4 regions of the Luteibacter sp. P1_D3 genome follow, and region 1 is predicted to be linked to each of the others. Evidence: riboswitches for the same ligand, from Rfam matches in the RefSeq annotation. Region 1 holds a riboswitch; each other region holds the start of a gene.
The links. A riboswitch is a leader RNA that binds a small molecule or an ion and turns the genes downstream of it on or off. The one in region 1 is predicted to bind cobalamin.
Positions count from the first base shown of each region.

Region 2: linked by a shared signal. The riboswitch ahead of metE (5-methyltetrahydropteroyltriglutamate--homocysteine S-methyltransferase) and the one ahead of AC1DYM_RS07545 (TonB-dependent receptor domain-containing protein) in region 1 are both predicted to bind cobalamin.
Region 3: linked by a shared signal. The riboswitch ahead of AC1DYM_RS08355 (CoA-acylating methylmalonate-semialdehyde dehydrogenase) and the one ahead of AC1DYM_RS07545 (TonB-dependent receptor domain-containing protein) in region 1 are both predicted to bind cobalamin.
Region 4: linked by a shared signal. The riboswitch ahead of AC1DYM_RS06290 (ribonucleoside-diphosphate reductase subunit alpha) and the one ahead of AC1DYM_RS07545 (TonB-dependent receptor domain-containing protein) in region 1 are both predicted to bind cobalamin.

Region 1 covers NZ_JBFUAT010000008.1:67,583-73,437, forward strand. Annotated here, with positions in the region: gene AC1DYM_RS07540 (efflux RND transporter permease subunit) at 1-421, opposite strand, end outside; gene AC1DYM_RS07545 (TonB-dependent receptor domain-containing protein) at 659-2,542, opposite strand; cobalamin riboswitch at 2,680-2,916, opposite strand; gene nagA (N-acetylglucosamine-6-phosphate deacetylase) at 2,963-4,108, opposite strand; gene AC1DYM_RS07555 (SIS domain-containing protein) at 4,127-5,161, opposite strand; gene AC1DYM_RS07560 (GntR family transcriptional regulator) at 5,177-5,855, opposite strand, start outside.
Region 2 covers NZ_JBFUAT010000002.1:194,625-200,479, forward strand. Annotated here, with positions in the region: gene AC1DYM_RS02930 (SDR family NAD(P)-dependent oxidoreductase) at 1-146, shown strand, start outside; gene AC1DYM_RS02935 (glycosyltransferase) at 244-1,533, opposite strand; cobalamin riboswitch at 1,625-1,843, shown strand; gene metE (5-methyltetrahydropteroyltriglutamate--homocysteine S-methyltransferase) at 2,040-4,331, shown strand; gene AC1DYM_RS02945 (phosphoinositide-specific phospholipase C-related protein) at 4,531-5,787, shown strand.
Region 3 covers NZ_JBFUAT010000009.1:37,241-43,095, reverse strand. Annotated here, with positions in the region: gene AC1DYM_RS08365 (enoyl-CoA hydratase) at 1-407, opposite strand, end outside; gene AC1DYM_RS08360 (acyl-CoA dehydrogenase family protein) at 404-1,582, opposite strand; gene AC1DYM_RS08355 (CoA-acylating methylmalonate-semialdehyde dehydrogenase) at 1,594-3,117, opposite strand; cobalamin riboswitch at 3,243-3,463, opposite strand; gene AC1DYM_RS08350 (aldo/keto reductase) at 3,504-4,487, opposite strand; gene AC1DYM_RS08345 (LysR family transcriptional regulator) at 4,688-5,584, shown strand; gene AC1DYM_RS08340 (hypothetical protein) at 5,606-5,740, shown strand; gene AC1DYM_RS08335 (PQQ-dependent sugar dehydrogenase) at 5,798-5,855, opposite strand, start outside.
Region 4 covers NZ_JBFUAT010000006.1:99,366-105,220, reverse strand. Annotated here, with positions in the region: gene AC1DYM_RS06300 (SDR family oxidoreductase) at 1-833, shown strand, start outside; gene AC1DYM_RS06295 (hybrid sensor histidine kinase/response regulator) at 933-3,767, opposite strand; cobalamin riboswitch at 3,959-4,170, shown strand; gene AC1DYM_RS06290 (ribonucleoside-diphosphate reductase subunit alpha) at 4,338-5,855, shown strand, end outside.

The sequences.
Region 1 (5,855 bases):
GCAGGACGGGGATCTGACCCGTGTCGAACTTGAAGTACTGCGGCGGCGTGGGCATGCCGGCCGGCAGGTCGGCGGCGGCCGCGTTGATGGCGGCCTGCACGTCGCGCGCGGCGGCGTCGGTGCTGCGGTCCATGGTGAAACGGACACGCACGAAGCCCGACCCTTCGGAGCTGTTCGAATACATCTGGTCGACGCCCGGAATCTGGCCGAGATGGCGTTCCAGGGGTGCGATGATGGTGGACGCCATAGTCTGCGCGTTGGCGCCCGGCATCTGGGTCTGGATGAATACCGCGGGCACCTCGATCGAGGGCAGCGCGGCCACGCCCAGCAGCATGTACGCGATCGCACCGGCAAGGGTCAGCCCCGCCGCAAGCAGCGACGTACCGATTGGCCGGCGAATGAATGGTGCAAAAAAGTTCACGACACTTCCTGTGATCGCGGGAAGCATACCCGCGCCCGTGGACTTTATGACGTCAGAGCGTCGGCGTCGCGTGTGCCTTTAGTCGGGGCCCTGCCGGAAGGCAGGGGTGTTGCGTTCATTTGTATCGATGCAAATCTCTAGGGAATCGCCGATAAATCGGCTCCCACAAAAGCATGCCACCTGCACGAGGTCGGCCGTTCTCCTGTGGGAGCCGCTTCAGCGGCGATGGGTATTACCTCAACGCGCCGGCGAATACCGCACGGTCAGGTAATACGTCCGCCCCAGCTGGTTGTAGTACGCCGCCGTCTCATAGTGGCGATCGAACGCGTTGGCCAGGCGACCCTGCACGCTCCAGTCGCTGTCCACGTGCCAGGTCGCGCGCACGTCGGCGGTGGTGTAACCGCCCAGGCGGGTGGTGTTGGCCGCGTCGTCGTAGCTGTAGCCCGCCGAATAGACCGAGCCACCGAGGGTGAAGGCGCCGAGGTCGCGGTCGACATCGAGTCGGGCCGTGCGCTTCGGACGACGGGCGAGCAGGTTGTTGTACTCGTCGCCGCTGTCGCGGTCCTTCGGCTGCTGCAGGGTGCCGTAGGCACGCAGGTGCCAGCCGTCCACGTCCGCGCCCAGCTGTCCTTCCAGCCCGCGGATGCGCGCCTTGCTGACATTGATCGGCAGGAAGTTCGCGTCGAAACCGATCAGGTCGTCCACGCGGGTCTGGTAGGCATTGACCGCCCAGTTCCAGACGCCCGGACGGGCCGACAGGCCGATTTCGGCGGTGCGCGACTTCTCCGGGCTCAGGTTCACCGGCGCGCCGTACGGGTAGTACTCGTCGTTGAAGGTCGGCGCGTGGAACGCGGTGCCGTAGGAGGCGGTGACCTTCATGCCGTTGTCGAAACGGAAACCGTACGCCGCCTGGCCGGTGGTGTGGTTGCCGAACTGATTGTTGTGGTCGTGACGCGCCGAAAGCTGGATCTCGTTGGCACCGAAGATGCCCTGGTAAAGCGCGAACACGCCCGTGTTCTCACGCGTGTCCTTGAGGTAATCCGTGTCGCTCTTCAGCTTTTCCTGCTGGTAGTCGACACCGATGCTCAGGGTCTGGCCCGGGGCCAGGGTGACATCATTCTGCCAGGAGGCTTGGTTGCGCTTGGAGTACAGGTAGCCCACGCGGGCCTTGTCCACGCCGTAGTTCACGAAGTCCAGGGTCTTGTCGGCGCCGTTGAGGTAGTTGTCGGCGCGGTCCTGGTTCTGGCCCAGGCTGATCGACATGCGCCAGTTTTCCAGGGCGTTGAAGGCGAGCTTGGTGCCAGCGACCTGCTGGGTGCGGCGGGTCAGGTTCTGGAAGTCGCCGTCGTATTCGATGTCGCCCTTGCTACGCAGCCAGCTGCCGGTGAGCTCGGTACCGTCATCCCAGCGATAGCCGCCGGAAAGCGCGCCGTTGTAGGTGCGATAGGCGTCGTGGTCGGGCTCGTTGGTGAAGCAGCCCTTGAACACATCGCCCGCGCCAACGCGGCAGGCATTGATGCCCGAGGTGTACTGACCGCCGAGGCTGGCGTTGTACCAGCTGTGCTGGGTGCCACCGGAGAGGCCGAACTGGCCGTCGGTGTAGCCGTGGCTGCCACCGGTGACCGAGAGCGACGGGGTCGGCGCTTCGCCGGCCTGGCCGTGGCGGGTGAAGATCTGGATGACGCCACCGATGGCGTCGGAGCCATACAGGCTGGACTGCGGGCCACGGACGATCTCGATGTGATCGATCTGGTCGACAGGCAGCTGCTCGTAGGCCGGGATGCCGGCGCCGACCGTGCCGACGCGCACGCCGTCCAGCAGGACCAGGGTGTGCGAGGAATTGGTGCCGCGCATGAACAGCGAGGTCTGCTGGCCGATACCGCCCGAGTTGGCGATGACCACGCCCGGCAGGCCGGTGAGCAGGTCCTGCACGCTGACCGGCTGCAGGCGCTCGATGTCCTCGCGGGTGATCAGCGTGACCGGGGCGAGCACTTCATCCAGCGGCGTCGCTGCGCGGTTGGCGGTAACCACCACCGGGTCGAGCCGGTCAGCGGGAGCGTCGGCCGCGTGGGCGGCGGCGATGGACGACAGCAGGGCCATCGCGAGCAGAGTCTTCTTCATGGAGCCGTTTCCTTAATGCATCGCTAGAGGCGACGCGGAGGACAAACGGCGAACGGCATGCGGGCACGGATCGACCCGGAACGCTGTCCGGATTCGCCCTCCGCGAATCGCCCAACAGAAAACGCCCCGCGATAGTCGCGAGGCGAATGCATCGGGCCGGTCTCCGGACTTGCGTCAGCCACCTGCCGTGGCGGGACCCGGCGCCTTCCCGCTTGCGCAGTGGCGTTTGGCCGGTTCCCGTAAAGACCTTCAGGCCTTCCTGTCGCTTACCGTTGCGGGGGCAGTGCCGGAATAGTCGCGAGGCGACGCACCGGCTTCCCGTTTCATCCCTTCCAGCGACCGCCGGTCGGGACACCCGAACGGCGCCACTCTAGCGGGCCGTCGGGTTCATGTCACGCGGATTTAACAACTGAGCCGGCGTCAGCCGACGACGCGCACGCCGCCGATCCAGGTCTCGACGACCTCGTGGTTGTCATCCATAACGACCAGGTCGGCGCGATAACCGGCGGCGATGTGGCCGTGGGTGGCGCCGAGGCCGAGGAAGGCGGCCGGGTAGGTCGAAGCCATGCGGGCGGCCTCGTCATACGGCACGCCGACCATGTTGATGGTGTTGCGCACGGCGGTGGCCATGTCGAGCGCCGAACCAGCCAGCGTGCCATCGGCGGTCTGGCAGACGCCGTCCTTCACCGTAATCGTTTCGCCCTTGAGCACGAAGGTGGGATCGTCCGAGCCGACCGGTGGCATGGCGTCGGTCACCAGCATCATCTTCTCGCGCGCCTTCGCCGCGATGGCGACGCGCAGGGACGCCGGGTGCACGTGGTGGCCGTCAACGATCAGGCCGCACCAGCTGGCCGGGTCCTCGAGTGCCGCGCCGACCACCCCGGGCTCGCGGCTGGTGAACGGTGTCATCGCGTTAAACAAGTGCGTAAAGCCGCGAATGCCGGTGGCCAGTGCGTTGCGGGTGGTGTCGTAGTCCGCCGCGGTATGCCCGGCGGCAACGATGACGCCGTTGGCGACCAGCTCCTGCAGGACGGCAGCGCTGGCGCGTTCCGGTGCAAGGGTGAGCAGGGTCACGCCGCCGTGGCGGCGCGCGACCATCGCCACATCGCTCGCATCGGCGATGCGGAACTTGGCCGGATCGTGCACGCCCTTGCGCTCGGGTGCGATGAACGGACCTTCGAGATGGATGCCGAGCACGCCCGGCACGCCCTGGGCGACCGCTTCGTTGACGGCGTCGATGGCCTTGGCCATGACCTCGGCATCGTCGCTGATCAAGGTGGGCAAGAAGCCGGTGGTGCCGAACTTCGCGTGCGCCTCGCCGATCGTGCGGATCGCCTCGACGGTGGGCGCGTCGTTGAACAGCACGCCACCGCCGCCGTTGACCTGGCAGTCGATGAAACCCGGCAGCAGGCTGTGGCCGCCGAGATCGTGGCGTTCCGCCGCGCGCACGCGCGGATCGGACGGCAGCGCGAGCCCGGTGATCTTTCCGTCGTCGATGAGGACGGCGAAACCACCCTGGAATCCGTTATCGGTAAGGACGCGACCGTTGACGAGGGCGATGGTCATACGAGGAAACTCCGTAGATCAGACGGTTTCCGTCACCTTGTTCAGGTGCGGCGGGACGTCGGGGTTGAAGCCACGGCGCAGCGCGAGCGCGGCGGTGGCGCGATAGAAGCTCTGCACGGTGACCAGCACTGCGGCGATCGGGGCGGTGGCGACCAGGGGAAGGATGTCCTCGCCCGTGGCGCCCGGCGCGGCGACCCAGACCTTGGCACCACGCTTGCGGAACTCCGCGGCCACGTCGAGTACGCCGGGCAGCGTGTCGTCGTTCTGCGCGAAGAACAGCACCGGGAAATGCGGGCCGACCAGGGCCATGGGGCCATGCTTCACTTCGGCCGCGCTGAAGGCCTCGGCATGCAGGCCACAGGTTTCCTTGAACTTGAGCGCCGCCTCGAGGGCGCCGGCGAAGCCGAAGCCGCGACCAACGACGAACAGGTTGTGCGCGTCCACCAGGCCGTCGGTCAGTGCCGACCAGTCAGCGTCCCAACCATGACGAAGCTGGGCAGGCAGCGCGGTGAGCGCATCGGCGATCTCGGCCTTGCCGCTCCAGCGCGCGGCGATGTGCAGGATGGCGAACAACGCGCCCAGGTAGCTCTTGGTCGCCGCGACGCTGGTTTCCGGGCCGGCATGCAGCGGCACGACCACGTCGGCGACATCGGCCAGGGGTGAATCCACCACGTTGACCAGGGCGACCACGTACGCACCGGCCTTCTTCGCGGCCTCGGCATTGCGCACCAGGTCGGGGCTCTTGCCCGACTGCGAAATGGCGACGTAGAGCGCGCCATCGAGGCGCTGCGCGGCGTGGTAGATCGAGGTGACCGAGGGCGAGGCCGACGCGGTGACGACACCGAGCTGGGTCTCGAACACGTACTTGGCGTACATCGCCGCGTGATCCGAGCTTCCGCGTGCGCAGGTGATGACCATGCGTGGCGGCGTGGCCCGCAGGCGTTCGGCCAGGGCACCGATCACGGCTTCGTTGTTGGCGAGTTGCCGCTCGACGACCTCGGCGGTCTCGTGCGCTTCGCGGAACATCAGGGTGTCTTGCGGCTGGATCGTCATGGTCTGGTTGGCTCGTTAGTCGCTTTGCAGTTCGGCGACGAAGTCATAGATGTCCCCGCGATACCAGGAACAGGTGAATTCGACGATCCGGCCGTCGTCGAGAAAGCTGCGGCGTTCGATGCTGAGACCGGCACTGCCGGCGCTCAGGCGGAGCAAGCGGGTCTGCGCCGGACCGAGGACCACGGCGCGCAACCGCTGCAAAGCACGCAGCGGGCGGTTGCCCAGCTTGTCCAGGGCCTCGTAAAGCGAGTCCTCGACCAGGCTCGGGTCCGGCAGGAGCGACAGCGGCACGGCGCTGCGCTCGATGGCCAGGGGCTCGTCGCCGGCGTAACGCAGGCGATGCAGGCGCACCACCTGGGTGCCCGGCGACAGGTTCATCGCCATGGATTCCTCGGGCGTGACCTCGCCGATAGCGCGCTCGAAGAACTCCGATCGCGGATTGAGGCCGCGCGCACGGAGATCCTCGGTGAAGCTGGTCATCCGCGAGAGCGGCTTGACGATGCGTTCGGAGACGAAGGTGCCGGCACCGTGACGCTGCGTGAGTAGGCCATCCTCGACCAGGCCACCGATGGCCTTGCGCACGGTGACCCGGGACAGGGTGAGGGCCCGGGCCAGGTCGCGTTCGCTGGGCAGGGCGTGGCCGACCTGCACCTCGCCGTTCTCGATCACGTTACGGATGGCCCGGCGCAGGCGC
Region 2 (5,855 bases), on a different contig from region 1:
ACGCGGGCGAGCTGGTGACGATTCCTGCCGTCGAATCCGCTGCCTTGGTCGACGGGCTCGAAGCGGCGCGACGTGCGCTGTTCCCGGAGTTGTCGAAGTCGGTGCCGGCGTCGCGTTATGGGGTTAAGGCCCAGGTTGCTGCGTAATCGTCAGCACCCATCGCCGATGAATCGGCTCCTACACAGAGCAACCGCCATGTGGGAGCCGCTCCAGCGGCGATGCTCCTTTCCCGCGGCAGCGGGCCTAGTGATACAGACGCCGCGCAATCGCCTGCTCGATCACGTCAGCCGCGACACGCGCACCGTCCTCCACGCGAATCACCGCCGCTGCACGCTGTGCCCGCGCCGCGACACTCTCGTCCATCAAGAGCCCGCGTAGTTTCGCCGCCGCGACATCAGCGCGATAACGCGACGCCGCCAGCACATCCCCCACGCCGAGACGAACGACGCGCGCCGCATTGTCCGGCTGGTCGAAGCCATGCGGCACGACCAGTTCGGGACAGCCTGCGCGCAACGCTTCCTGCGTCGTGCCGATACCGCCGTGATGAATGACCGCCGCCGCGCGTGCGAACAGTGCACCGTGGGGGGCGTACTCCACCGCCACCACGCCATCGGGCAAGACCCCAGGCAGTCGCTCACGCATCTCAGGCGATCCTGTCAGTAGTACCGCGCGTCGACCCAGGGCCGTGGCGACCGCCATGCTCTCGTGGAGGAAGCTCTCCCCCGCATGCACGGCCGCCGAGCCCAGCGTAAAAACCAGGGGCGCGTCGCCGTCGTCCACGAAGCGGCGGAGGTCTGGAGGAAGCGTGTCGGCGAACGGCGCGTAGCGGCAATACCCCGTCACGACGGTGTGAGCCGGCGAATCCGGTGGGGGCCGACCCAACAGCGGCGAGTACATGGCGAGGACGCCATCGCGCGCGTGCTGTCCGCGATGAAAGGGATCGCCCCAGACCGACACCGGGGCCAGCCCGAGCGATTGCCGGAAGTGTCGTACCGCCTTCGTCCAGGGCGAGGTCACCGTCTCGCCGAGGCGCCGCACCCATGCGCCTCGCCGGGGTGACGTACGCAGGAAGCGATCGAGCCAGTCGATGCCCGTGGCGGGGGGATCGAAGGCCGAGAGAAAGACGGCAGGCGACAGCGCGGCCGATAACCAGGCGATCCGCCGGGTCTCACCGAGGATCTGCCCCGCGAAGGCCAGGGTCGAGGTCACGATCGCATCCGCGTCGGCACAAACGGGCGCGAGCGCCTCGTAACTGCTCGCCACATCGGCCGCGGCAAGGTCGCGCACCACGAAGCGCGGACCGCGCCAGGGATGAAAGGCGCGCGCGGCGAAGGCCGCTTTGTCCTCGGGCTCGGCGATCCCGCTGGCAAGCACGTAGTCCAGCCCGGCCGCAGCGACGGCGTCACGATGGATGCCGTGGGCACCAATCGTCACGCGGTAGCCGCGATGACGCAGCTCCCGACCGACGGCGAGGAAGGGAAAGAGATCGCCCTGCGACCCCACCGTCGCCATCACGATATGTCTTCCGGTCATGCGGCGCTCCAGGGGGATGTCGGCTCATGGTCGCCGTCGGGATGTCGAGGCGATGCATCGCCGCCGATTGACTTTGGGCGTCCATACGGCTAATTTTCCGCCCGTCAGCGGTCTTTATCTCTTTATTCGAATAGAAAGATAAAGCTAAGAGGGAAGCCGGTGGGAATCCGGCGCTGCCCCGCAGCGGTATGTGGAGACGAGCCCGTCACAGGCACTGGATCGGTAACGATCCGGGAAGCGACGGGCAAGGCGGCACCGGCACGGTGCCACATCCACGAGCCCGAAGACCTGCCGCCGACCGGAACGAACGCGCCGTCATGGGCGCGAACGCTCCGTCCGACCTGGATCGCCGTCCCGCAAGGGCGGCATCCGGTTCGCCCGCGGGGGCGAAGGTCGACGGCTAGCCCGCATGACGTCCCCTCACCTGCCGTGCCCCGCGTGGCAGGTGCGTAGGCGTCGGCGCCCAGCCGCCCTTCCCTCCTCTTTGCCACGAAGAGGAATCATCCATGCCACACGTAACGTATCCGGGCTTCCCCCGCATCGGCCGGCGCCGCGAACTCAAGCGCGCTCTCGAGAGCCACTGGAAAGGAGACAGCAGCGCCGACGAACTGCTCGCCGTCGCGCGCGACCTGCGCCAGCGCCACTGGAAGCTTGCCCGCGACGCCGGTGCCGACAGCGTCCCGGTGAACGACTTTTCCCTCTACGACCATGTGCTCGATGCGGCCGTGCTGGTCGACGCGATCCCGCCGCGCTACCGCGCACTCGCATCCCGTAACCCGCTCGCGGGCTACTTCGCCATGGCCCGTGGCCACCAGGACGGCGATGTCGACCTGCATGCCCTCGAAATGACCAAGTGGTTCGACACCAACTACCACTACATCGTGCCGGAACTCGAGGCGGGTCAGCGCTTCGCCGCGCGCCCGGACAAGGTCGTCGCCGAATACCGTGAGGCCCTCGCGGCGGATCACGTGGCACGCCCTGTCCTGCTCGGGCCGGTGAGCTTCCTGCGCTTGTCCAAGACCGTCGACGGCAGCGACCCGCTGGCCTTGCTCGACTCGTTGCTGCCTGCCTGGCTCGGTGTCATCGACGCCCTCGCCTACGCGGGTGCCGACTGGGTGCAGGTGGACGAGCCGACCCTCGTGCTCGATCTGGATGCGCCGTGGCGCGAAGCGTTCCGGCGTACCTATGCCGCGGTGGCCGCACACGGTCGCGTACGCATCCTGCTCGCCACTTACTTCGGCGAACTCGGTGCGAATCTCGAGCTCGCCACGTCGCTACCGGTAGCCGGCCTGCACGTGGACCTCGCTCGCGCGCCCGACCAGCTGGACGCCGTACTCGATGCCTTGCCCGCCGACCGCGTGCTTTCCGCCGGCGTGCTCGATGGCCGCAACATCTGGCTGAGCGACCCGTCGACCATCCTCCCCCGCGTGGACCGCCTGCTCGCGCGCCTCGGCGACGACCGCCTCTGGCTGTCGACCTCGTGTTCCCTGCTGCACGTGCCGATCGACGTCTCCGAAGAAAAACACCTCCCCGCGCACCTGGCCGGATGGTTGTCGTTCGCCCGGCAGAAGATCGCCGAACTGCGTCGCTATGCCGACGCCGTCGCCGGTGATGACGCGGCACGGAAGACCCTGGCCCGGCAGCACGAGATCGTCGCCAGCCGCCAGACCTCCGGCGACGTCGTGCGTGCCGACGTCCGCGCCCGCGTACGTCAGCTGACGCCGCAGTTCGGCCAGCGTCGTTCGGCCTTTTCGTTCCGCGCCGACGTGCAGCGCGAGCGTTTCGGCCTGCCCGATCTGCCGACGACGACCATCGGGTCGTTCCCGCAGACCAACGACCTGCGCATCGCGCGCGCCGCGCATCGCTCGGGCAAGCTGGACGACGACGCGTATGCGGCCATTCTTCGTGACGAAGTGCGCCGTGTCGTGCGCTTCCAGGAAGAGGCCGGCATCGATGTACTGGTGCATGGCGAACCCGAGCGCAACGACATGGTCGAGTACTTCGGCGAGCAGCTGGACGGCTACGTCTTCACCTCGCTCGGCTGGGTGCAGAGCTACGGCTCCCGTTGTGTCAAGCCGCCGATCATCTATGGCGATGTCGCGCGTCCCGCACCGATGACGGTCGCGTGGTCAGCGTACGCCCAGTCGCTCACCGATAAGCCCATGAAGGGCATGCTCACCGGACCGGTGACGATGCTGCAGTGGTCCTTCGTACGCGACGACCTCCCCCGCGCCGATGTGTGCCGACAGATCGCCCTGGCGCTGCGAGACGAAGTGCACGATCTGGAGAAGGCTGGCATCGGCATCGTCCAGATCGACGAACCGGCGCTGCGCGAAGGCCTGCCGCTGCGTCGCGCCGACTGGGACGCGTACCTCGCCTGGGCGGTCGATGCCTTCCGCATCACGGCCGGCGGCGTCAGCGATGCGACCCAGGTGCACACCCACATGTGCTACTCGGAGTTCAACGACATCATCGAGGCGGTCGCCGCGATGGACGCGGACGTCATCTCGATCGAGACCAGCCGCTCGCGCATGGAGCTCCTGGACGCCTTCACCCGGTTTCAGTACCCGAACGGCATCGGCCCCGGCGTCTACGATATCCACTCGCCACGCGTCCCGACCGAAGCCGAAATGGCCGACCTCCTGGCCCGGGCCCTCCAGGTCCTGCGTCCCGACCAGCTCTGGGTGAACCCCGACTGCGGCCTGAAGACCCGCGGCTGGCCGGAGGTTTCCGAGGCCCTGAAGAGCATGGTCGAGGTGGCCAGGGCGGCTCGCGAGAGACTGGCCGTGGCGGTCTGACGCCAAGGCGGCTCCCGCTACCTGGAGAGCCGCCTCCGCCGTTGTGGGAGCCGCTTCAGCGGCGATGAGTTTCCCCGCCCGCGTCAGCGCTCACTGACGCGGGCGCAGGGCAAACCCCGCAGCACATCCACCCCATTCCCTGACGGAGCGAAGGTACACAACCTCATAACCTACGGCCTTCCATCGGAAGGAGCGTCACATGAGGAAGAAAGGAATCGCCCTGCTGCTTGCCCTCGCAAGCACGCAGGCTATCGCGGGGGAGCGCCCGTATGTCCACGATCTGGATCGTCGTTTCGACCAGTACACGTGGGTCACTACCCACAATGCGTTCAATACCTGGGTGCCCTCGAGCCAGAGCAGGAGCATCCCCCAGCAGCTTCGCGACGGCGTGCGCGGCTTGTCGCTGGATCTGCACGAGCACCAGGGCAGGGTCAAGGTCTGCCACGGCTCATGCTCTTTTGCCGGCCAGCCGCTAGCCAAGCATCTCAACGACGAGATCGTTCCCTTCCTTCTAGCCCATCGCCAGGCCATCGTCACGATCCATCTGGAGGACTACGTCTCCTCGGCCGCGCTACGCACCGAGTTGGCAAGGGTCCCCCACCTGGGGGGCCTGACCTTCGACCCGGACAGATGGACGACCCCGGGCTGGCCGACGCTTCGACAGATGATCGCGGCGAATCAGCGATTGCTGATCTTCGATCTGAAATCCGAAAACGCCGGTCGATACACGCTTCCCAGCGGCGTGGCGACCATCATGTCGTCCAGGGCCGGCACGACGGAAAACTACTGGGAGCTGGGCAAGACCATTTTCACGCACGATACCTCGTGCAAGAGCCGTTGGGCCGGCACCCTGGAGCCTGGACAGGTGCAGTTTCGGGGAAAATCGTGGCCCCGCCTGTTCGCCATGAACCATTTCCATGGCGTCGGGGAATCTCTGCATGCAAGGACGGACAACCGGTACGACAAGCTCATGGACCGCGTGTACGGCACCTGTGCCAACGCCGCTCGTCGCCCACCCAATTACATCGTCATCGACCACTATCAGCAAGGCGATGCCTTCGAGCTCGCCGGCGTCCTCAATCAGGGCGGCATCGTCCTGTACGAAGGCAAGAACGCAACCCAGAACATCGTGTGCGGCATTCCCGGCGGCGAGGCGACCACCATCAACTTCAAGAGCGGAAACCGCCGGGGCTGCGAGAACGACGAGGCCCGCTCGGCCCGCCTGTTCGGTTTGCGCGCCGGCACAACCTTCACCGTCTTCGACGCCCCCGATGGAAAGCGATCCGACGATTACACGGTGGTTCGCGTCCTCAAGGACCTCGGAAGCCGCACCGTGACGATTCCCTCGTTCCATACCTCGTACAAGGACGGCTACGTCGACGTGAAGGCCCGGTACCGCAACGGCCTCGACGGCAAGGTTTCACGCGTGAACGTGGTTCCGGCAAGCCCCCGATAGGCGCCGCCGCCTGAACATCCATGCAATCGTCACCCCCGGGGCGTACCCTTCCCCCTGCAAACCCGGCA
Region 3 (5,855 bases), on a different contig from region 1:
AAGGCCATCTGCGCCTGCTCCTCGGCGATGCGCAGGTCGCAGGCCAGGGCGCACTCGAGGCCGCCACCCATGGCATAGCCGTTGATCGCCGCGATGCTCACGCCCCGGAAGGCGGAGAGGGCTTCGAACGCCTCACCGAAGCGACGTGCCGCTTCGCGGGCCACGGCCTTGTCGCCGTCGGCGAACTGCTTGAGGTCGGCGCCGGCCGAAAAAAACTTCTCGCCCTCGCCCGTGATCACCAGGGCATAGATCTCGCGGTCGGCATCGAGGTCGTGGACGAGGGTACGCAGGGCGACCAGGCTGTCGCGAGTCCAGGCGTTGGCTGGCGCGTTTGAGAGCGTGACGACGGCCACGTGGCCGTCGATCTCCAGCGTAAGCCCGGTATAGCGCGTCGCGGTGTCGCTCATCGCAGTTCCTCTTCGGTATTGAGCAGGTGACGCGCGATGATAACGCGCATGATTTCGTTGGTGCCCTCGAGGATCTGGTGCACGCGGGAGTCACGCAGCAGTCGTTCGATGGGGTACTCGCGGATATAGCCGTAGCCACCGTGGATCTGCAGGGCGTCGTTGCAGATGGCGAAGCCGGCGTCCGTGGCGAAGCGCTTGGCCATCGCGCACCACACGGTCGCGTCGCTGCTGCCGGCCTCGAGCTTGCGTGCGGCCGTGTGTACCATCTGCCGCGCCGCGACCAGCTGTGTCGCCATGTCGGCCAGCTTGAACTGCAGGGCCTGGAACTCGCCGAGCTTCTTGCCGAACTGTTTGCGTTCGCCCATGTAGCGCCGGGCCGCATCCAGCGCGCCCTGGGCGGCGCCTAGCGAACACGCCGCGATATTCAGGCGGCCGCCGTCGAGTCCCTTCATGGCGATCTTGAATCCCTCACCCTCGCTACCCAGCCTATGGTCGGCAGGAATGCGCACACCGTCGAAGCTCACGCTTCGCGTGGGCTGGCTGTGCCAGCCGAGCTTTGCTTCGTTGCGCCCATAGCCGATGCCCTGCAGGTGGGCAGGCACGGCGAACGCGCTGATACCGCGTGCACCACCCTCGGCCGTACGCGCCATCACCACCAGCATGTCCGTCGCACCCGCGCCGGAAATGAACGCCTTGCTGCCACTAAGCACGTACGTGTCGCCATCGCGCTCGGCACGGGTTTTCAGCGCGCCCGCGTCCGAGCCCGCACCCGGCTCGGTGAGACAGTAGGACGCCAGCTTCGAGCCGCTGGCGAGCAGCGGGCCCCAGCTGTCACGTACTGCCGGCGTCGCATGGGCGGTAAGCATCCAGGTGGCCATGTTGTGGATGCTGATGAAGGCGGCCGTCGACGGATCGATGGCGGCGAGTTCCTCGAACACGATCGCCGCATCGAGCCGAGTCAGGCCCGTACCGCCGGCCCGCTCGTCGACATAAAGGCCGCAGAAGCCGAGCTCGCCCGCCTTGCCGATCGCCTCGCGTGGGAATTCACTCTCGGCATCCCAGCGTGCCGCGTGCGGCGCGAGTTCGGCGAGGGCGAACGCCTGCGCTGCATCGCGGAAGGCCAGTTGATCGTCGCTCAGGTCGGTCTGTGGGGGTGGAATCCTTGGGATGTCCATGACCGCGGCCATCACTTGAGACTGATGGTGGTGTTGACGCCGACGTGGAGTGTGTCGTCGTCGAACCAGCGCTGCGTCACCGTCTTGGTCTGGGTGTAGAACATGACGACCTGCTTACCGTACGGCCCAAGGTCGCCCAGCTTCGACGCGCGCGAGCCGGTGAACGAGAACAGCGGCACCGGCACGGGAATCGGTACGTTGATACCGACCTGGCCTACGTCGATGTCTTCCTGGAAGCGTCGCGCGGCGGCGCCGGACTGGGTGAACACCGCCGTGCCGTTGCCGTTCGGATTGGCGTTGACCAGATCGATCGCCTCATCGAGCGAGTCGACGGCCAGGATGACCAGCACGGGCCCGAAAATCTCTTCGTCGTAGATGCGCATGCCCGGCCGCACGCCCGAGAAGATAGTCGGCCCGACGAAGTTCCCCTCTTCAAAGCCAGGCACCGATGGTTTGCGGCCGTCGAGTTCGAGGATGGCACCCTGCTCGACACCCGAGGCGATGAAGGCCTCGACACGTTCGCGCGCCGCGCAGGAAATCAGTGGTCCGACATCGGTACCGGCTGTATGGCCCGCGCCCACCTTCAGCGTCTTCGCCTTGGCCACGAGGTCGGGAATCCAGCTCTGTGCGTCGCCCACAAGGACCGCGGTCGATGCCGCCATGCAGCGTTGGCCTGCCGCGCCGAAGGCCGCACCAGCGAGGGCGTTGAGCGTCTGTTCCTTGTTCGCATCCGGTAGCACGACAGCGTGGTTTTTCGCGCCCATCATGCACTGCACGCGCTTGCCGCTCTGCGAGGCGCGGTGATACACGTGGGTGCCGACGCGCGTGGAACCGACGAAGGAGACGGCCTTGATATCGGCGTGATCGCAGATCGCGTTGACCACGTCTTCACCGCCGTGGATCACGTTGAGAACGCCCTTCGGGATGCCGGCTTCGAGCGCGAGTTCCACCAGCCGCATCGTCACCATCGGATCCTGCTCGGACGGTTTCAACACGAAGGTATTGCCGGTGGCGATCGCCATCGGGAACATCCACAGCGGGATCATGGCGGGAAAATTGAATGGCGTGATGCCGGCGCAGACGCCGATCGGCTGCAGCAGGGTAAAGGTATCGACGCCGCCGGCGACGTTGTTGGCCAGTTCGCCCAGTTGCAGGTTGCCAATGGCGGCAGCGTGCTCGACTACTTCCAGGCCGCGGAACACGTCGCCTTCCGCGTCGGGAAGCGTCTTGCCCTGCTCGGCGCTGAGCAGGGCGGCGAGGTCGCCCATATGTTCGCGAATCAGCTGCTGGTACTTCAGGAAGATGCGCGCGCGTACGCCGATGGGTGTCTTGCGCCAGCTCTTGAACGCCTGCGCGGCCGCGGCGACCGCAGCGTTTACCTCGTCGGCGGTCGCGAACGGCACACGCGCCAGGACCGCCTGCGTCGCGGGATTGACGACGTCGCGCCATTCGGTGGATCGGGATTCGACGAAGGCGCCGTCGATCAGCAATTTAACGGTCGCGACATCGGTCGCCACTGAGTCCAGCTTGTTCATGGTCCTGCTCCGTACGCTCACCCGCGAAAGGGGCGCTGCGGAGCAGACAAGAGGACACGGAGCAGCCGGTGGCCGCGCCGAATCAGCCCGTCCGGTTGCCCGCCGCAACACCCGAGGAGGCGCCCCTGGGGGCACCTGCACAGGCCGGTCTCCGGGCTTGCGAGCGGTGCATGTCGCACCACCCCGACACCTTCCCGCGCATCGCGCAGTGGTTACGTCGTCGGGTGTTCTCGCCTACCGTTGCGGGGGCAGCGCCGGCATGGGATCTTGCGATCCGCACCGGCTTCCCGTTTCACCCTGCTCGCTGCGTATGCAACGACAGGACACCTGTGATCCACCGAGTGTAGCGTGGCGGCGGATGCGCTCAAGCTGCAGTGCGGTAGAACTCAGCGCCCGACGAGGGCTTGCAGGTGCGCGGGGTAGCGCTCGCCTTGCAGCGAAATCTTCGACACCGACGCGTGGATGTCCTGGAGCTCGCTGGCGCTCAGCGCGACGTCGGCGGCACCGAGGTTTTCTTCCAGGCGGTGCAGCTTGGTCGTTCCCGGAATCGGTACGATCCAGGGCTTCTGGTGCAGCAACCACGCCAGTGCGACCTGGGCCGGCGTGACGTTCTTCGCTGCTGCAATGCTGCCGAGCAGGTCGACCAGCGCCTGGTTGGCCTTGCGCGATTCCGCGGTAAAACGCGGCACGCTGTTGCGGAAATCCTTGCTGTCGAAGCTCGTGCCTGCATCGATCTTGCCGGTCAGGAAGCCCTTGCCCAGGGGGCTGAACGGCACGAAGCCGATGCCGAGTTCTTCCAGGGTCGGGATGATCTCCGTTTCCGGTTCGCGCCAGAACAGCGAGTACTCGCTCTGCAGGGCTGCCACCGGCTGAACGGCATGCGCGCGACGAATCGTTTGCGCGCCGGCTTCCGACAGGCCGAAGTGCTTCACCTTGCCCTCGACGATCAGGTCCTTAACCGCACCGGCGACGTCCTCGATCGGTACGGACGGGTCGACACGGTGCTGGTAGAACAGGTCGATGACGTCGGTTCGCAGGCGCTTCAGCGAGGCTTCGGCGACAGCCTTGATGTGTTCGGGGCGGCTGTTGAGCGCGCCCTGCACGCCACCCACGTCGAAGCCGAACTTGGTCGCGATCACCACGTTGTCGCGGAACGGGGCGAGCGCTTCGCCGACGACTTCCTCGTTGGTAAACGGGCCGTAGACCTCGGCAGTATCGAAGAAGGTCACGCCGCGTTCGACGGCGGCCCGGATCAGGGCGATGGCCGCGTCGCGTTCGGTCGCGGGGCCGTAGCCGAAGCTCAGGCCCATGCAGCCGAGGCCGATGGCGGAGACTTCGAGACCGGTGGATCCCAGGGTGCGTGTCTGCATGTCGTTTCCTCGTTGAGATAGCCAATCTAGGGGTCGACCTCGCCCGCGACTACCTGGGCAATGTGGCTTGCTCTCATAGCGAGAATTCATGAATCGGGTGGCCGCGGGCACGGCAGCTGCTTCTGGTGGGCCGTTTGACGGCCTCGAACCAGCCGGAATGCTAAAGTCACGGCATCACTCATGATCAGGCGTCACGTGTCATGCGCAAGGATCTCCACGATCTCGTCGCCTTCCTTGCCGTCGCCCGAGAAGGAAGCTTTACCCGCGCGGCCGCGAAACTGGACACCACCCAGTCGGCCCTGAGCCACACCATTCGCAAACTCGAAGCTCGTCTCGGGGTGCGCCTGCTCGCCCGCACCACGCGCAGCGTGTCGACGACGGAAGCGGGGCAACGACTGGTCACCCGTATTGGCCCGATGTTCGACGATATCGAGACGGAGCTGACGGGTCTGAGTTCTTTCCGCGAGAAACCCGCCGGGGCGATCCGTATCAGCACCTCGGTCCACGCCGTCGAGGCCGTGCTCCAGCCGATGCTGGCGACGTTCCTGCCGCTGTACCCGGATATCCAGGTGGAAGTGTCGGCCAACAACGAACTGGTCGACATCGTTGCCGAACGCTACGACTTCGGTATCCGTCTTGGCGAGCAGGTGGGTAACGGCATGATCGCGGTCCGCGTCGGCCCGGACTTTCGAATGATGGTAGTCGCGGCGCCCTCGTACTTCGACGACCACCCGCGCCCGGCGATGCCGCAGGACCTCACCGCGCACAACTGCATCAACATCCGCTTGCCCACCTACGGCACGTTGTTTCCCTGGGAGTTCGAGAAGGATGGCCGCGAAATCAAGGTTCGCGTCGACGGGCAGCTGACGCTCAACAGCACGGCGCACATCTTGCGCGCGGCGCTGGACGGTCTGGGCCTGGCCTGGGTCCCGGAGGACATGGCTGCCGCGCACATCGAGGCGGGCGAGCTGGTGCCCGTGCTCGAGGACTGGTGCACGCCGTTTCCGGGTTATCACCTCTACTACCCGAACCGGCGGCACACCTCGTCGGCACTGACGCTCTTCGTCGATGCGCTTCGATACCGCGGATTGGCGTAATCTTCGTACCAGGCGCGCAGCATGCGCGACAACCCTGACCGAGGAGGCGTTATGAGCAAGGGCTTGGATTCAAAGAAGAGCGACAAGAAAAAGCCGGCGAAGACCATGAAGGAAAAGAAGGCCGCCAAGGACGAAAAGAAAAAGAACGCCCGCTGATCCGGTCCCCACCGCCGGCATAGCCGGCTCCCACAAGAGCCGGCTCCCACAACCTTGCTATCGGGCCGCCGTGACCCGCCACACGGTATCGCCGACATCGTCGGCGACCAGGATG
Region 4 (5,855 bases), on a different contig from region 1:
AGCAGCCCCAGCCGGCACCCGGCCTCGCGGCCGACATGGTGCCGAAACCCGACCACGGCGAGACCAGCTACCGCGGCAATGGTCGCCTGAAGGGTCGCAAGGCCCTGGTCACCGGTGGCGACTCCGGCATCGGCCGCGCCGCCGCAATCGCGTTCGCGCGTGAAGGCGCCAGCGTGATGATCAACTACCTCCCCGAAGAACAGGAAGACGCCGACGACGTGATCGCCCTGCTCACCGGCGAAGGCCATACCGTGATTGGCGTACCGGGTGACCTGAAGGACGAAGCCTTCTGCAAGCAGCTCGTCGCCAGGGCCGTGAAGGATCTTGGCGGCCTCGACATCCTTGCGAACGTCGCGGGGCGCCAGCAGTTCGCCAAATCCATCGCCGAACTGGATAGCGCAGCGTTCCAGGCAACCTTCCAGACGAATGTGTTTGCGCTCTTCTGGCTGTGCAAGGCGGCCCTGCCGCACATGCCGCCGGGCGCGGCGATCGTGAATACGGCTTCGATCCAGGCGTATGAGCCTTCGGACATCCTGCTCGACTACGCGCCCACGAAGGCCGCCATCGTCGCCTTCACCAAGGCGCTGGCCAAGCAGGCCGCTGAGAAAGGCATCCGCGTGAATGCGGTGGCGCCGGGTCCGGTGTGGACGCCGTTGCAGCCGAGTGGTGGACAGCCGCAGGAGAAGCTAGTGGAGTTCGGCAAGAACGTGCCGCTGAAGCGCCCGGGACAGCCGGTGGAGTGTGCGCCGGTGTACGTCCTGCTGGCGTCGCAGGAGGCGAGCTTTATTACCGGCGAGACGTATGGGGTGACCGGGGGGCATATGTTGCCTTGATGAGGGCGCTGCCTTGAGGCGAGCACCCTTCGCCGATAAATCGGCTCCTACCAAAGCACGAGAACCTGCTCGGTAGGAGCCGATTCATCGGCGATGCTTTTACGATTCCCGCGTAATCCGCCCGATCGCCTCGATCAGGTCCGCCACCCCATACGGCTTCACGATGATCGCTGTCCGCGCATCGCGCTCGACGCCATTGGCGGTCTGGTCGCCCGTGGCGAAAAGCACCGGCAGCGACGGCTGTACCTCACGCATGCGCTCGGCGACCTCGACACCGTTCATCCCGGGCAGGCCGACGTCGGTGAGCAGGATGTCGATATCCTCGGCGCCATGCCAGCGCATGGCCTCGACGCCGTCGCCCGCTTCGAAGACGATGTGCCCGCGGCTCTCGAGCATCTCGGCAATCGACATGCGGATGAGTGCATCGTCCTCGACCACCAGCACACGCAACGAAGCCGGGGCGCCCTTCGGCGGCGGTAGCGACGGTGCCGGTGCGGCCCTGGGATCGACCGGCGTGCGCGGCACGCGCCCGGCGAGCACATGGCGGATCTTCCGCGCCAGGGCTTCACGCGAATACGGCTTGCTCAGCAACTCCACGCCTTCGTCCAGGCGGCCGCCGTGCACGATGGCGTTCTCGGTATAGCCCGAGGTGAACAGCACGCCGATGCCGGGCTGACGCTCGGCGGCCTTGCGTGCCAGTTCCGGGCTGCGCAGCGGACCGGGCATGACGACATCGGTGAACAGCAGATCGATGGCGATGCCGCTCTCGATGATCGACAACGCACTTTCCGCATCACGCGCCTTCAACACGCGGTATCCGAGGTCGGCGAGCAAGCCGACCACGGTCTCGCGTACCGCCTCATCGTCCTCGGCGACGAGGATGGTTTCGTCGCCGCCGCGTACGCCTTCTTCCTCGATATCGACCACGCGGTCCTCGCCCTGCACCGAGCGCGGCAGGTAGATCTTCACCGTCGTGCCTTCGCCCGGCTCGCTATAGATCTTCACGTGGCCACCGGACTGTTTCACGAAGCCGTAGACCATCGACAGCCCCAGGCCCGTACCGCGACCTTCGGGTTTGGTCGTGAAGAACGGATCGAACACCTGGCCAAGGATGTCCTGCGGTATGCCGGCGCCGGTATCGGTCACGGCGAGCATCACGTACTGGCCGGGACGCAGGTCGCCATGCGCCTTGGCATAGGCGTCGTCGAGCAGCGCGTTACCCGCCTCAACGGTCAGGCGGCCCTGCCCATTCATCGCATCGCGCGCGTTGATCGCCAGATTGAGCAGCGCGTTCTCGACGTTGGAGGGATCCACCAGGGTGTTCCACAAACCACCCGCGATCACCGTTTCCACGTCGATGGCCTCGCCGAGCGCCCGACGCAGCAGCTCATCCATGTCGCGAACAAAGCGACCGATGTTGACGACCTTCGGCGCCAGCGGCTGGCGGCGGCCGAAGGCGAGCAACTGGGCGGCGAGTTTGGACCCGCGCGTGACACCGGCCATGGCATTGGCGACGCGGCGTTCGGCCCGCTCGTTGCCCGACACATCGGTGGCGAGTAACTGCAGATTGCCGCTGATGACCTGAAGCAGGTTGTTGAAATCATGGGCGACACCACCGGTCAGGTTACCGATGGCGTCCATCTTCTGCGCCTGACGCAGCTGTTCCTGGGTGATCTCCAGCGCCGCCTCGCGCTCGCGCTCGGACGAGACATCGCGCGCCACGGCGAAAATCAGGCCCTCGCTCGGCACAGCGCGCCAGGAAAGCGTGCGCAGGCCGCCGTCGGCGGTGCGATAGCGGTTCTCGAAGCGGAGCGTGGTCTCACCGTCGGCAAGATGGCCGGTCTCGTCCTGGGTACGGAAAATGTCGTCCGGATGGACGAAGTCGAGGTAGGAGCGGCCGACCGTGTCGCGCTCGCTCCAGCCCAGGATGGCGGTCCACGCCGGATTGACCGACAGCAGGCGCGTGTCGGTGTCGGCGACGACCAGGATATCGCTGGACAGGGTCCAGACCCGGTCGCGCTCGTAGGTGCGCTCGACGACCTGGCGCTCCAGGTCCTTGGCGAGCAGCCGCAACTCGTGCTCGGCGCGGCGCCGTTCCACGGCCACCCGCGTGCGGCTGGCCACCTCGCTGACGAAGCTGATCTCTTCCTGCAGCCATTCACGGGGGTGTTCATCGTTGAGATAAAGCAGCGCGACGAAGCCGCCCCGCTCGGTCACCGGCATATTGATGAAGGACAGGGCACTGATGCCGTCCAGCGCATCGRCCGTGACCGCGGTGCGCGGGTCGGTCCGGGCGTCGGTGATGACGACGGTTACGCCGCGCTTGAGCTCCTCGATATACGTGCCGTAGTCGCGAAAGCGCAGCACGCCGGCGAGCGTGGTGATCCCCGGCGCGTTCCAGTCGCGCTCCACGGTGATCGTCTCCGCGACCGGATCGATCGTGCCGTAGCCGGCGCGACTGACCTTCAGGGTGCGACCCAGCACCTCGGCGACGCGATAGGCGATCTCGGCCGGATCTTCCAGGTCGCGCAGCAGGTTCCCTATCTCGATCAGGGCGAGCCGGCGATCGTCAGCCGCGCTGGCGCCGTTCGCACCATCGTGTGCCGGACGGATCGTCACCACCACGCTCGCGGATACACCGGGGCGTGCTTCCAGCGACACGCGCACAGGGACGCCATCGGCGGTGCCCAGGGCCAGTTCGCGCACGCCGTTGCCCGGCACGACCAGCGGCAGGGCCGCGAGAAGGCGGCGCCGGCTCTCCTCGTCCCACAAGGCCAGGAACCCCGTTGGCTCGTGTTCGCGCAGGCGCGCCGTGACCCAGGCGTTGCCGTAGAGCAGGTCCCCCGTCGCGGACAGGGCCGCAAAGCCGAATGGCAGGCCATCGAGCGCATGGGAAAGGAGGGTCTGGTCCTGCAATGCGAACGATGAGGGCATCGGTAATGCAATCGTGGGTTGGAGATGGGCGGCGATTTTATCGGTTCGTGGTGGTTCCCTTTGTGTAGACGGTCTTCACAAAACCCTCATCCCCCAGGGCACGAAAACCGCTTGACAAAGGCGACTCCCAAGCCGATCAAGCACCTAGGGCAAACACCCTACATCTTGTGTTGACGCACCCCCCGGCCAGCTATATCGTGTGTCCCGTTGGTGTCCGGAGAGGCGCGACTGCCCGTCGGACTTAATAGGGAATACCGGTGTGAATCCGGAACTGCCCCGCAGCGGTAAGTGGAAACGATCCCGTTCTATGCACTGGTCCTCCGGGGACTGGGAAGCGACGGGTAGGCGGGCCGAGAGGCCCACGTCCACAAGTCCGAAGACCTGCCAGCAATCGGAGCCCGAGCGGCCTCGATAGCAGTGACGGCTTCCGCGGGGAAGCACGTCGCGGACCGGAGCCCTTCGCGGCGCTCCGTCCTCGACGATTCCCGCGTTTCACCGCCATCGCATCGAGCCGGTTCCTCGGGAACGGGGTTTGACCAAGGCCATGGGGCTGCCAACACAATGACGACGATGGATTCCGCAGCGCGCGAGCGCACCGAGACGGCCGATACGGCCGCCACCTCCCCTGCAGCAACGGACAAGGCGCTGGCCGCCGGCTACAAGAACAACGACGCGCCGCCGGCCTTCGCGCTGACCCCGCCGCACAACCCCGGCCAGATGCGCGTGACCAAGCGCAATGGCGGCCACGAAGTGGTCGACGTGAACAAGATCGTGCGCGCGGTGACGCGCAGCGCCGATGGCCTGTTCGCGGTCGACCCGATGCGCGTGGCGCTGAAGACGATCGGCGGCCTGTACGACGGCGCCACCACCCAGGAACTCGACCAGCTGTCGATCCGCACCTCGGCGGCCCTCACCGCCGAAGAGCCGGAGTACGGCCAGCTGGCCGCGCGCCTGCTCTCGGCCTTCGTCGACAAGGAAGTGTCGGGCCAGGACATCCAGTCGTTCTCGCAGTCGATCTCCACCGGCTTCGACCTGGGCATCCTCAACGAGCGCCTGCGTGATTTCGTCCTGATCAATGCGCGCAAGCTCAACGATGCGATCGACACCACCGGTTCGCGCCGCTTCGAGTATTTCGGCTTGCGCACGGTGTACGACCGTTACCTGCTGCGCCACCCGACCAAGCGCTTCGTGATCGAAACGCCGCAGTACTTCTTCATGCGCATCGCCTGCGCGCTTGGCGGCAACGATGTCGCCGAGACGCTCGAGCTGTATCGCATGCTGTCGTCGCTCGAGTACCTGGCCAGCTCGCCGACCCTGTTCAACGCCGGCACGGCGCACGAGCAGCTGTCATCGTGCTTCCTGCTCGACTCGCCGCAGGATGCGCTGGAATCCATCTACGCCAAGTACGGCGACGTGGCCCAGCTGTCGAAGTTCGCCGGCGGTATCGGCCTGGCCTACTCGCGCATCCGTTCGCGCGGTTCGCTGATCAAGGGCACCAACGGCCACTCCAACGGCCTCGTGCCCTGGCTGAAGACGCTCGACGCGTCCGTGGCCGCGGTGAACCAGGGTGGCAAGCGCAAGGGCGCGGCCTGCGTGTACCTGGAATCCTGGCACGCCGACATCGAGGAATTCCTCGAGCTGCGCGAGAACACCGGTGACGACGCGCGCCGCACGCACAACCTGAATCTGGCCAACTGGGTTCCCGACCTCTTCATGCGTCGCGTGGAGATCGACGGTGACTGGTCGCTGTTCGATCCGAAGATCGTTCCGCACTTCGTCGACACCTGGGGCCCGACCTTCGACGCCGCCTATGAAAAGGCGGAAGCCGAAGGCCTCGCCGCGAAGTCGATCAAGGCCCGCGAGCTCTATGCCCGCATGCTGCGTTCGCTGGCCCAGACCGGCAATGGCTGGATGACCTTCAAGGATCGCTCCAACGCGACCAGCAACCAGACCGCGCTGCCGCAGAACGTGATCCACCTGTCGAACCTGTGCACCGAGATCCTCGAAGTGACCTCGGAAGGCGAGACGGCCGTGTGCAACCTCGGCTCGGTGAACCTCGCCCGCCACGTGGTCGACGGCCAGTTCGAC